2 regions of the Lactiplantibacillus plantarum genome follow, and region 1 is predicted to be linked to the other one. Evidence: a T-box and tRNA genes for the amino acid it is inferred to sense, from the RefSeq annotation. Region 1 holds a T-box; the other holds one or more tRNA genes.
The links. A T-box is a leader RNA that pairs with one kind of tRNA and senses whether it is charged. The one in region 1 lies ahead of ileS (isoleucine--tRNA ligase), so its partner is inferred to be a tRNA-Ile.
Positions count from the first base shown of each region.

Region 2: it encodes a tRNA-Ile, which carries the amino acid that the T-box ahead of ileS (isoleucine--tRNA ligase) is inferred to sense. The anticodon was not compared.

Region 1 is NZ_CP039121.1:2,018,675-2,023,755, forward strand. Features, by position in the region: gene ileS (isoleucine--tRNA ligase) at 1-1,743, opposite strand, end outside; T-box leader at 1,813-2,025, opposite strand; gene E5260_RS09350 (DivIVA domain-containing protein) at 2,057-2,755, opposite strand; gene E5260_RS09355 (YlmH family RNA-binding protein) at 2,773-3,558, opposite strand; gene E5260_RS09360 (YggT family protein) at 3,582-3,836, opposite strand; gene E5260_RS09365 (cell division protein SepF) at 3,855-4,277, opposite strand; gene ftsZ (cell division protein FtsZ) at 4,301-5,081, opposite strand, start outside.
Region 2 is NZ_CP039121.1:2,757,795-2,762,875, reverse strand. Features, by position in the region: gene lysS (lysine--tRNA ligase) at 1-1,289, shown strand, start outside; rRNA gene E5260_RS13045 (16S ribosomal RNA) at 1,889-3,455, shown strand; tRNA gene E5260_RS13040 (tRNA-Ile) at 3,542-3,616, shown strand; tRNA gene E5260_RS13035 (tRNA-Ala) at 3,658-3,730, shown strand; rRNA gene E5260_RS13030 (23S ribosomal RNA) at 3,890-5,081, shown strand, end outside.

The DNA.
Region 1 (5,081 bases):
GTATGGGGCATGTCCAGAAACAGCCACACTCGTAATCAAGCTTGAGTTGAACCAACCACGATATTGGTCAGAACCTTCAAGGTATAAGTCGGCTGGATAGTCGAGGTATGAGCGCTCTGCCAGGACACCCTGGTGTGATGAACCAGAGTCGAACCAAACATCCATAATATCGGTTTCCTTAGTAAAGGTACCGTTTGGTGAATGTTCATTGGTATAGCCATCTGGCAATAGATCCTTAGCGTCGCGTTCGAACCAAACATTCGAACCATACTTGCCAAATAAATCAGCTACGTGGTTAATCGTCACTTCGTCCATGATGGCAGTGCCATCTTCAGCATAGAAGATTGGAAGAGGTACACCCCAAACTCGTTGCCGTGAAATGACCCAGTCACCACGGTCACGAATCATGTTGTAAAGACGCTTTTTACCCCACTCTGGGAAGAATTCAACGTCATCCATCGACTTAAGGATTTCATCACGCATATCACCAACGGAAGCAAACCACTGTGGCGTTGCCCGGAAGATAATCGGCTTCTTAGTCCGCCAGTCAAATGGATAGCTGTGTTCGTATGGCATATATTTCAGTAATAACCCAGCGGCCTTCAACTTGTCCAGTGCGATCTTGTTAGCGTCATCGTAGAAGACCCCCGCAAAATCATCACCAGCTTCAGCCGTTAAGAACCCTTTGTCATCTACGGGAGCAAAGATTGGCAGGTCGTATTGCTTACCGATCCGGTAGTCATCTTCCCCATAACCAGGCGCAGTATGCACTAGCCCAGTCCCAGAATCAAGTGTGACAAAATCACCTAACATCGTTACTAAATGCCGACTGTTGTCAAAAGGATGTTCGCACAAAATGTTTTCGAGTTCCGCACCCTTGACCGTTTTAAGCACTTGAACATCTTCCCAACCAAATCGTTTGGCATTTTCGTCCAACAATTCAGCCGCGAGCACAAACTTACGATTTTCACCAGCCGGTTGCACAACGACGTAATCAAAACTTGCATCGATTGTGATTCCTTCTGAAGCTGGAATCGTCCAAGGAGTTGTTGTCCAAACAACCATATAGGTATCATCATCTAAGACACCCTTACCATCAATGACATGTTCACCGTAGAAGGCGGATGGCGATGTCACATCATGATATTCCACTTCAGCTTCTGCCAAAGCCGATTCAGAAGACCATGACCAGAAGACAGGCTTTTGGCCCCGGTAGATCAAGTGACGTTTAGCAAACGCACCAAAGACCCGCACTTGAGCCGCTTCAAATTCTGGCTTTAACGTTAAGTATGGGTTGTCCCATTCACCAGCAACGCCTAAGCGCTTAAACTCATCACGTTGACGATCAACTTGTTCCAACGCGTATTTCCGACAAAGTTCTCGGAATTCATTGTCCGTCATCTTCTTGCGGTCATAACCGGCTTGCTTTAACTTCTGTTCGATTGGTAGCCCATGGGTATCCCAACCAGGAACGTAAGGTGCCCGAAACCCATTCATCGACTTATAGCGAACGATGAAATCCTTCGTGATCTTATTTAAGGCGTGCCCCATATGGATATCACCATTCGCGTATGGTGGGCCATCGTGTAAGATAAAGCTTGGCTTACCTTCATTCAATTTTTGCCGTTGTTCGTAGACTTTATTTTCAGCCCACACATTTTGCCGTTCAACTTCTTTGACCGGTAAGTTTCCACGCATTTTAAACTTGGTCTTACCGAGGTTTAACGTTTCTTTAACGCGCATATTCTCACTCCTTAAAATTTTTATCAAACAATCGCCATTGGATTTTTAGACACAAAAAAACTTCGTCCACCCAGGGACGAAGTTATCGTGGTACCACCCAATTTTAGAATTGTTTAAATTCTCTCTTAGCATGGTTAACGTCCATGGACCGGCCACCCTTACTCAATTCAGGATAGCATTCGGAGATGATCTGCAACTAACTAAGGGACGACTGCCTTTCCATTGCCGGCAGCTCTCTGGGCGTATTAGCTAATTGTTTGCTGTTCTCCTCAATACATTCAATTCGCTTCAATTGTGCCTGACGATCGCCTAATTAATTATTAGTGCTGTCATCATCAGGGAAAATAACCACCGTCTGTTGTTGGACTTGATCGCCACCGTCCGCAACGGGGGTCTCACCACTCGTTGCTTCCGTAATTTCAACGGTTGCTTCTGAGTTTACGCTCGCATCCCCCGAGTTGTCAAGGTTATCTTCCTTTAAAACGTGTTGAATTTCAGCATAATCAGCCGTATTCGTTTCGCTAAGTAGTTGATCCCAATCCTTGCTCTTAACCACTTCTAACTGCGATTCTAACATCACTTGCAAGCGTTGCCGGAAGACCCGCGTTTGTTTCTTCAAATCATCAGTTTCAACGGATAATCGTTTGGCCTTTTGAGAAGCTTCGTCGATCATTTGGTTTGACTTGTCGGTTGCTTCACTCACAATGTCAGACGCTTGTTTCTGAGCTTCGCGGGTGATAATGTCGGCTTCCTTCTTAGAGTTCGTCTTCACTTTATCAGCAGCTTCTTGAGCCACCAAGATAGATTGATTCAAGGAATCTTTCAATTCATTGAAATACTTCAACTTACCTTCACTCGAGTCCAACCGTTCTTGGAGGTCTTTATTTTGCTTCAAGGTAATTTGATAATCTTTGATAATTTGTTCTAGAAAATCATTAACCTCATCAATATTGTAACCACGCAGTTTCGTTGAAAACTCTTTGTTATGAATGTCATCAGGACTTAACACCATTAGAATTCCTCCAATATCTATTTACTATGAATAATATTTAATGTTATTCGCAGCCGCGCTTTTTTGGTCTCACCGCTAATTTCGGCAAGTCGGACACGACCGTAATGGTTCACACTCAGCATATCTAACAATGCTAACTCGTAATCAGCTTTCGGTAAGTCAGCCCAATTCAGCCGAACCTTAGCACCTTCGATCAATTCCTTGGCGTGATGCCGCGACAAGTTGAACGCCGCCTTAATGATACTATCCGCACGTAATGAACTAACCGTCGTAGTAACTGCCTCCCAGTCGTCTTCCGGTGTGATCACCGCCGACAATGGTACCGCTGTTAAGTGGACTTTCGTCTTACCAAAACGGTCGATTTGCTCCTCGAAATAGCTGGCCATCTCGGTTTCGCACACAAACTGCCATGTCGTTCCGTCAGTCACGATGTCACCAAAGACATCACGCTCGACGCCGGCATTGGCAAGCGTCCCCAGAATTTGACCATGCTTTAAGGTGGCAAACTTCACGGGATAAACAATGTTAAACAGTGTGATTTGAAAATCGGCCACTTCAGGTTCGTAATACACCGGGTAAAATAAGATCCGTTGTAACTCAGCACCTTCAAAGCCACCGGATGCCCGCATCCGCACGTCGTCTAACTGGTTGACCAGCGTTTGCGCAATGTAGATTTGTCGCGGGTTCAAAAACGCAGTTAAGATTGGTCGGTACTGATCAGCTACTTGCCGTAGCCAACCAGTGACCTGTTCAATAAATGGGGCTTCACTATCGCGAAAATGTTGTTTTAAGTTATCATTCACGATACTATCCTCGTTATTTTAATTTAGTATATCAATAAAGTTATCAGATAAAATAGGCCACTTTCAGCTAATTGGAGCACTAACAGCGCAATGATCGGCGAAAAATCCAGTCCGGCAATTGCGGGAATAAAGCGCCGAAAAATACTGAGAAATGGTTCACAGATTTGACCTAAGAATTGGCCCACGCGAGTATTATAAGCTCCCGGGAACCATGACATCAAAATGTAAACCACAATGGCTAATTGGTACAGTTGAAACAACCGACTAATAATCGTCACTAACAGGCCACTCACTCCTTATAATTTGCTCGTATCAAACTGACTTGTCGTACTTCCGGAAACCTCGTAATTTTCAGGAATACAGAGGAAAATTTCATCACCGATCCGTTCGATCTCACCATTGATGGCAAAAACCGTCCCGGTCAAAAAATCCACAATCCGGCGTGCCATTTCATCATCGACGTGATCAAAATTAATGATTACAGCTTGATTTTTCAATAACTGCGTCGCAATTTCTTTCACGTCCGAATAAATTTTCGGTTCGAATAGGGCAATTTTGCTATTCACCGACTTGCCCCCTTGCATTGGAACTACCTTTGGCGTGCTCCGAGTATTGGTTGCAGATTCAGTGGGAGCCGCCGCTTGGGAAGCTTCGGTGGGTTCCTCATACTGACTGTCAGAATCACCAACACCAAAAAAGTTACTAATGAATCCGGCCATGTGCTTGCGCTCCCTTCACCGTTTTACTTACGCCGGCGCTTGAAGAATGGTGGTGTATCTAGCGAATCACCACTGTTATCATCCTTACTATCGTCAGCTTGTGAGTTGTCATTAAAGACATCAAAATCAGTTTTTTCAACATTGTTAAACTCTTGACCATTGTTGACTGGCCGTGAATTGTTCGGTTCGCGCCGAATATCCCAATTACCGAATGGGTCGTTAGCTTGGGACTCACTTGATTGGGCCGCTTCACTCGTCGCTGGCTGGTCAGTTGGCGTTGCGAACATGCCGCCTCGTTGCTGACTAGCTTCACTACGACTAGGCTGGCTGTCCATCTTGAGTTCGCGTTGCTTCTGATCGATACCAGTGGCAATCACGGTCACCCGGACTTCATCGCCAAGACTTTCATCGATCGAAGTCCCAAAGATAATGTTAACATCAGTCGTTGCCGCTTGGGAAACAATGTCAGAAGCAGCTTGGGCTTCATACAAGGACATGTCGGGGCCACCCGTGATGTTCAGCAAGACTTGTTCGGCACCATCGATTGAAACTTCCAATAATGGTGAAGAAATGGCTTGTTTAGTCGCGTCCGCCGTCCGGTTCTCACCACTAGCAGAGCCAATACCCATCAGAGCGGAACCTTGGTTTTGCATGACCGTCTTAACGTCGGCAAAGTCCAAGTTAACGTACCCTGGTGACGTGATTAAGTCAGAGATACCTTGAACCCCTTGACGTAACACATTATCAGCTTCTTGGAAGGCTTCCATCATTGGAGTCTTCTTATCAACGATTTCAAGCAAACGG
Region 2 (5,081 bases), 740 kb from region 1:
AGCGTGGTAAGGGTAAAGTCGGTTTTGCTGATATCTGGGATCGCTCAGGTAAGATGCAGTTATACATTCGTAAAGATGTAGTCGGCGAAGATACTTACCATATCTTCAAGCGTTCTGATATTGGTGATTTCCTTGGAATTACCGGCCAAGTTTTTAAGACGGACTTTGGCGAATTAACGATTAAAGTAACTGGTTTAACGTTCTTATCAAAGGCGTTACGACCATTGCCAGATAAGTTCCATGGGTTACAGAATGTGGAACAGATCTATCGCCAACGGTATTTGGACTTGATCTCTAACCGCGATAGCTTTGATCGTTTCTTGAAGCGGACGAAGATTATTTCAGCGATTCGGCATCATTTAGACGATCAAGGCTTCACAGAAGTTGAGACGCCAATGTTGCATAATCAAGCTGGTGGTGCGGCAGCACGGCCATTTGTGACTCACCACAATGCGTTGAACATTGATCTCTACTTACGAATTGCGTTGGAATTACATTTGAAGCGCCTGATCGTTGGTGGCATGGAAAAGGTTTATGAGATTGGTCGGGTTTTCCGTAATGAAGGGATGGACCGTGAACATAATCCTGAATTTACCATGATGGAAACTTATGTCGCCTATTTCGACTTCCATGATGTAATGGCTGAGACGGAAGGTATTTTTAAAGCCGCAGCGCAAGCCGTAACTGACGATGGCATTGTCACTTATCATGATCAAAAAGTTGATTTCAATCAACCATTTAAGCAAATTCACATGGTCGATGCGATTAAAGAAAAGACTGGGATTGATTTCTGGCAACCAATGTCAATTGAAGATGCACAAAAATTGGCGGATGAACATCACGTGAAGTATGAACCATACTGGAAAGTTGGTCATATCATTAATGCGTTCTTTGAAGAATTTGTTGAAGACACGTTGAATGAACCAACCTTTGTTTATGGTCATCCAGTTGAAATTTCGCCATTAGCTAAGAAGAATGAAGAAGATCCACGGTTTACTGATCGTTTTGAACTCTTCATCTTAGGTAATGAATACGCCAATGCGTTCAGTGAATTGAATGATCCAATTGACCAACGGCAACGTTTCGAAGCTCAGGCTGCGGAACGGACTGCTGGTAACGACGAAGCTGAACATATTGATGAAGACTTTGTCGAGGCGTTGGAATACGGGATGCCGCCTACTGGTGGGTTAGGTATCGGGATTGATCGGTTGGTTATGTTAATGACGGATGCGGACTCGATTCGTGATGTCTTACTTTTCCCAACGATGCGTCCAGAAGAAGATAAATAATTAGATTTAAAACGGCAGTTAGCTTAGGTTTTCCTAAGCTAACTGCCGTTTTTGTTGGGTCAGATTGAGTAACTTTAGTTCGGAAAGCGATTTATTGAAAAAAAGTTAGATTATTTTTACCCGAACATTGTTGAGACATTTGGAGGCTAAACTTAAGTAAAAGCGGATTTTATGGTGGTGGTAGGTAGGATTTGAAGTCAATTAACATGATTATGGTTTTAAATACCGTATATTATCAAAGTGGATTGATTAACATGATATTATTGACTGGTTATTTTTGCATTTTAGGGCTTGCAATTTATCAGGATAATTGGTAAATTAGTATACGTTGTTGAGGCGCACAAAGCGGTTAGCCGCTTGCTTCCAACGAAAATTAATTATAAAAAGTTGTTGACAAGATGTTGATAACTTGATATGATGATTAAGTTGCGTTGAGGTAATCAACGAACGATTTAGACCTTTGAAAACTGAACAAAGTTTCGACGAATCAAATGTGTAGGGTCTCTTGATTTTGAATCAAGAGCAAAACATTTGCGAAGTCAATTCGCTAGCAAATAAATTTTAGTACAACATTAAATGAGCTTTTTAGAACTCATCATTAATTTGAGAGTTTGATCCTGGCTCAGGACGAACGCTGGCGGCGTGCCTAATACATGCAAGTCGAACGAACTCTGGTATTGATTGGTGCTTGCATCATGATTTACATTTGAGTGAGTGGCGAACTGGTGAGTAACACGTGGGAAACCTGCCCAGAAGCGGGGGATAACACCTGGAAACAGATGCTAATACCGCATAACAACTTGGACCGCATGGTCCGAGTTTGAAAGATGGCTTCGGCTATCACTTTTGGATGGTCCCGCGGCGTATTAGCTAGATGGTGGGGTAACGGCTCACCATGGCAATGATACGTAGCCGACCTGAGAGGGTAATCGGCCACATTGGGACTGAGACACGGCCCAAACTCCTACGGGAGGCAGCAGTAGGGAATCTTCCACAATGGACGAAAGTCTGATGGAGCAACGCCGCGTGAGTGAAGAAGGGTTTCGGCTCGTAAAACTCTGTTGTTAAAGAAGAACATATCTGAGAGTAACTGTTCAGGTATTGACGGTATTTAACCAGAAAGCCACGGCTAACTACGTGCCAGCAGCCGCGGTAATACGTAGGTGGCAAGCGTTGTCCGGATTTATTGGGCGTAAAGCGAGCGCAGGCGGTTTTTTAAGTCTGATGTGAAAGCCTTCGGCTCAACCGAAGAAGTGCATCGGAAACTGGGAAACTTGAGTGCAGAAGAGGACAGTGGAACTCCATGTGTAGCGGTGAAATGCGTAGATATATGGAAGAACACCAGTGGCGAAGGCGGCTGTCTGGTCTGTAACTGACGCTGAGGCTCGAAAGTATGGGTAGCAAACAGGATTAGATACCCTGGTAGTCCATACCGTAAACGATGAATGCTAAGTGTTGGAGGGTTTCCGCCCTTCAGTGCTGCAGCTAACGCATTAAGCATTCCGCCTGGGGAGTACGGCCGCAAGGCTGAAACTCAAAGGAATTGACGGGGGCCCGCACAAGCGGTGGAGCATGTGGTTTAATTCGAAGCTACGCGAAGAACCTTACCAGGTCTTGACATACTATGCAAATCTAAGAGATTAGACGTTCCCTTCGGGGACATGGATACAGGTGGTGCATGGTTGTCGTCAGCTCGTGTCGTGAGATGTTGGGTTAAGTCCCGCAACGAGCGCAACCCTTATTATCAGTTGCCAGCATTAAGTTGGGCACTCTGGTGAGACTGCCGGTGACAAACCGGAGGAAGGTGGGGATGACGTCAAATCATCATGCCCCTTATGACCTGGGCTACACACGTGCTACAATGGATGGTACAACGAGTTGCGAACTCGCGAGAGTAAGCTAATCTCTTAAAGCCATTCTCAGTTCGGATTGTAGGCTGCAACTCGCCTACATGAAGTCGGAATCGCTAGTAATCGCGGATCAGCATGCCGCGGTGAATACGTTCCCGGGCCTTGTACACACCGCCCGTCACACCATGAGAGTTTGTAACACCCAAAGTCGGTGGGGTAACCTTTTAGGAACCAGCCGCCTAAGGTGGGACAGATGATTAGGGTGAAGTCGTAACAAGGTAGCCGTAGGAGAACCTGCGGCTGGATCACCTCCTTTCTAAGGAATATTACGGAAACCTACACATTCTTCGAAACTTTGTTTAGTTTTGAGAGGTCTAACTCTCAATTTAATAAGCGTTTTTTGGGCCTATAGCTCAGCTGGTTTAGAGCGCACGCCTGATAAGCGTGAGGTCGATGGTTCAAGTCCATTTAGGCCCATTGGAACCGAACCAGTTGGTTCCATAAGTTGAATACCTCATGGGGAATTAGCTCAGCTGGGAGAGCACCTGCTTTGCAAGCAGGGGGTCAGCGGTTCGATCCCGCTATTCTCCATTGACGACGTTAGTCGTCATTGAAACTTGTTCTTTGAAAACTAGATAATATCAAATATATTTTTTCATAATGAAACCGAGAACACCGCGTTTTTTGAGTTTTTTATTGAAGTTTAATTATCGCTAAACTCATTAATCGCATTTACCGTTAGGTAAATGAGGTTAAGTTAACAAGGGCGCATGGTGAATGCCTTGGCACTAGGAGCCGATGAAGGACGGGACTAACACCGATATGCTTCGGGGAGCTGTACGTAAGCTATGATCCGGAGATTTCCGAATGGGGCAACCCAGCAGTTTTAATCAACTGTTACCACTAGATGAATTCATAGTCTAGTTGGAGGTAAACGCTGTGAACTGAAACATCTCATTAGCAGCAGGAATATAAAGAAATTTCGATTCCCTAAGTAGCGGCGAGCGAACGGGGAACAGCCCAAACCAAAGTGCTTGCACTTTGGGGTTGTAGGACTGAACATTTGAGTTACCAAAGAACTTGATAGTCGAAGGATTTGGGAAAATCCGCCATAGATGGTGATAGCCCAGTAGATTAAATCAAATTCTCTCAGTTCAGGATCCTGAGTACGGCGGAACACGTGAAATTCCGTCGGAATCCGGGAGGACCATCTCCCAAGGCTAAATACTACCTAGTGACCGATAGTGAACCAGTACCGTGAGGGAAAGGTGAAAAGCACCCCGGGAGGGGAGTGAAATAGTTCCTGAAACCATGTGCCTACAATAAGTCAGAGCGCGTTAATGCGTGATGGCGTGCCTTTTGTAGAATGAACCGGCGAGTTATGATCCCGTGCAAGGTTAAGACTAAAAAGTCGGAGCCGTAGCGAAAGCGAGTCTGAAATGGGCGTTTTGAGTACGAGGTTATAGACCCGAAACCAGGTGACCTATCCATGTCCAGGTTGAAGGTGCGGTAAAACGCACTGGAGGACCGAACCCGTGTAAGTTGAAAATTGCTGGGATGAGGTGTGGATAGCGGTGAAATTCCAAACGAACTTGGAGATAGCTGGTTCTCTCCGAAATAGCTTTAGGGCTAGCCTCGGAATTAGGATCATGGAGGTAGAGCACTATTTGGACTAGGGGCCCGTCTTGGGTTACTGAATTCAGATAAACTCCGAATGCCATTGATTCATATCCGGGAGTCAGACGATGAGTGATAAGATCCACCGTCGAAAGGGGAACAGCCCAGACCATCAGTTAAGGTCCCTAAATGTATGCTAAGTGGAAAAGGATGTGGAGTTGCATAGACAACTAGGATGTTGGCTCAGAAGCAGCCACCATTTAAAGAGTGCGTAATAGCTCACTAGTCGAGTGATCCTGCGCCGAAAATGTACCGGGGCTAAGCA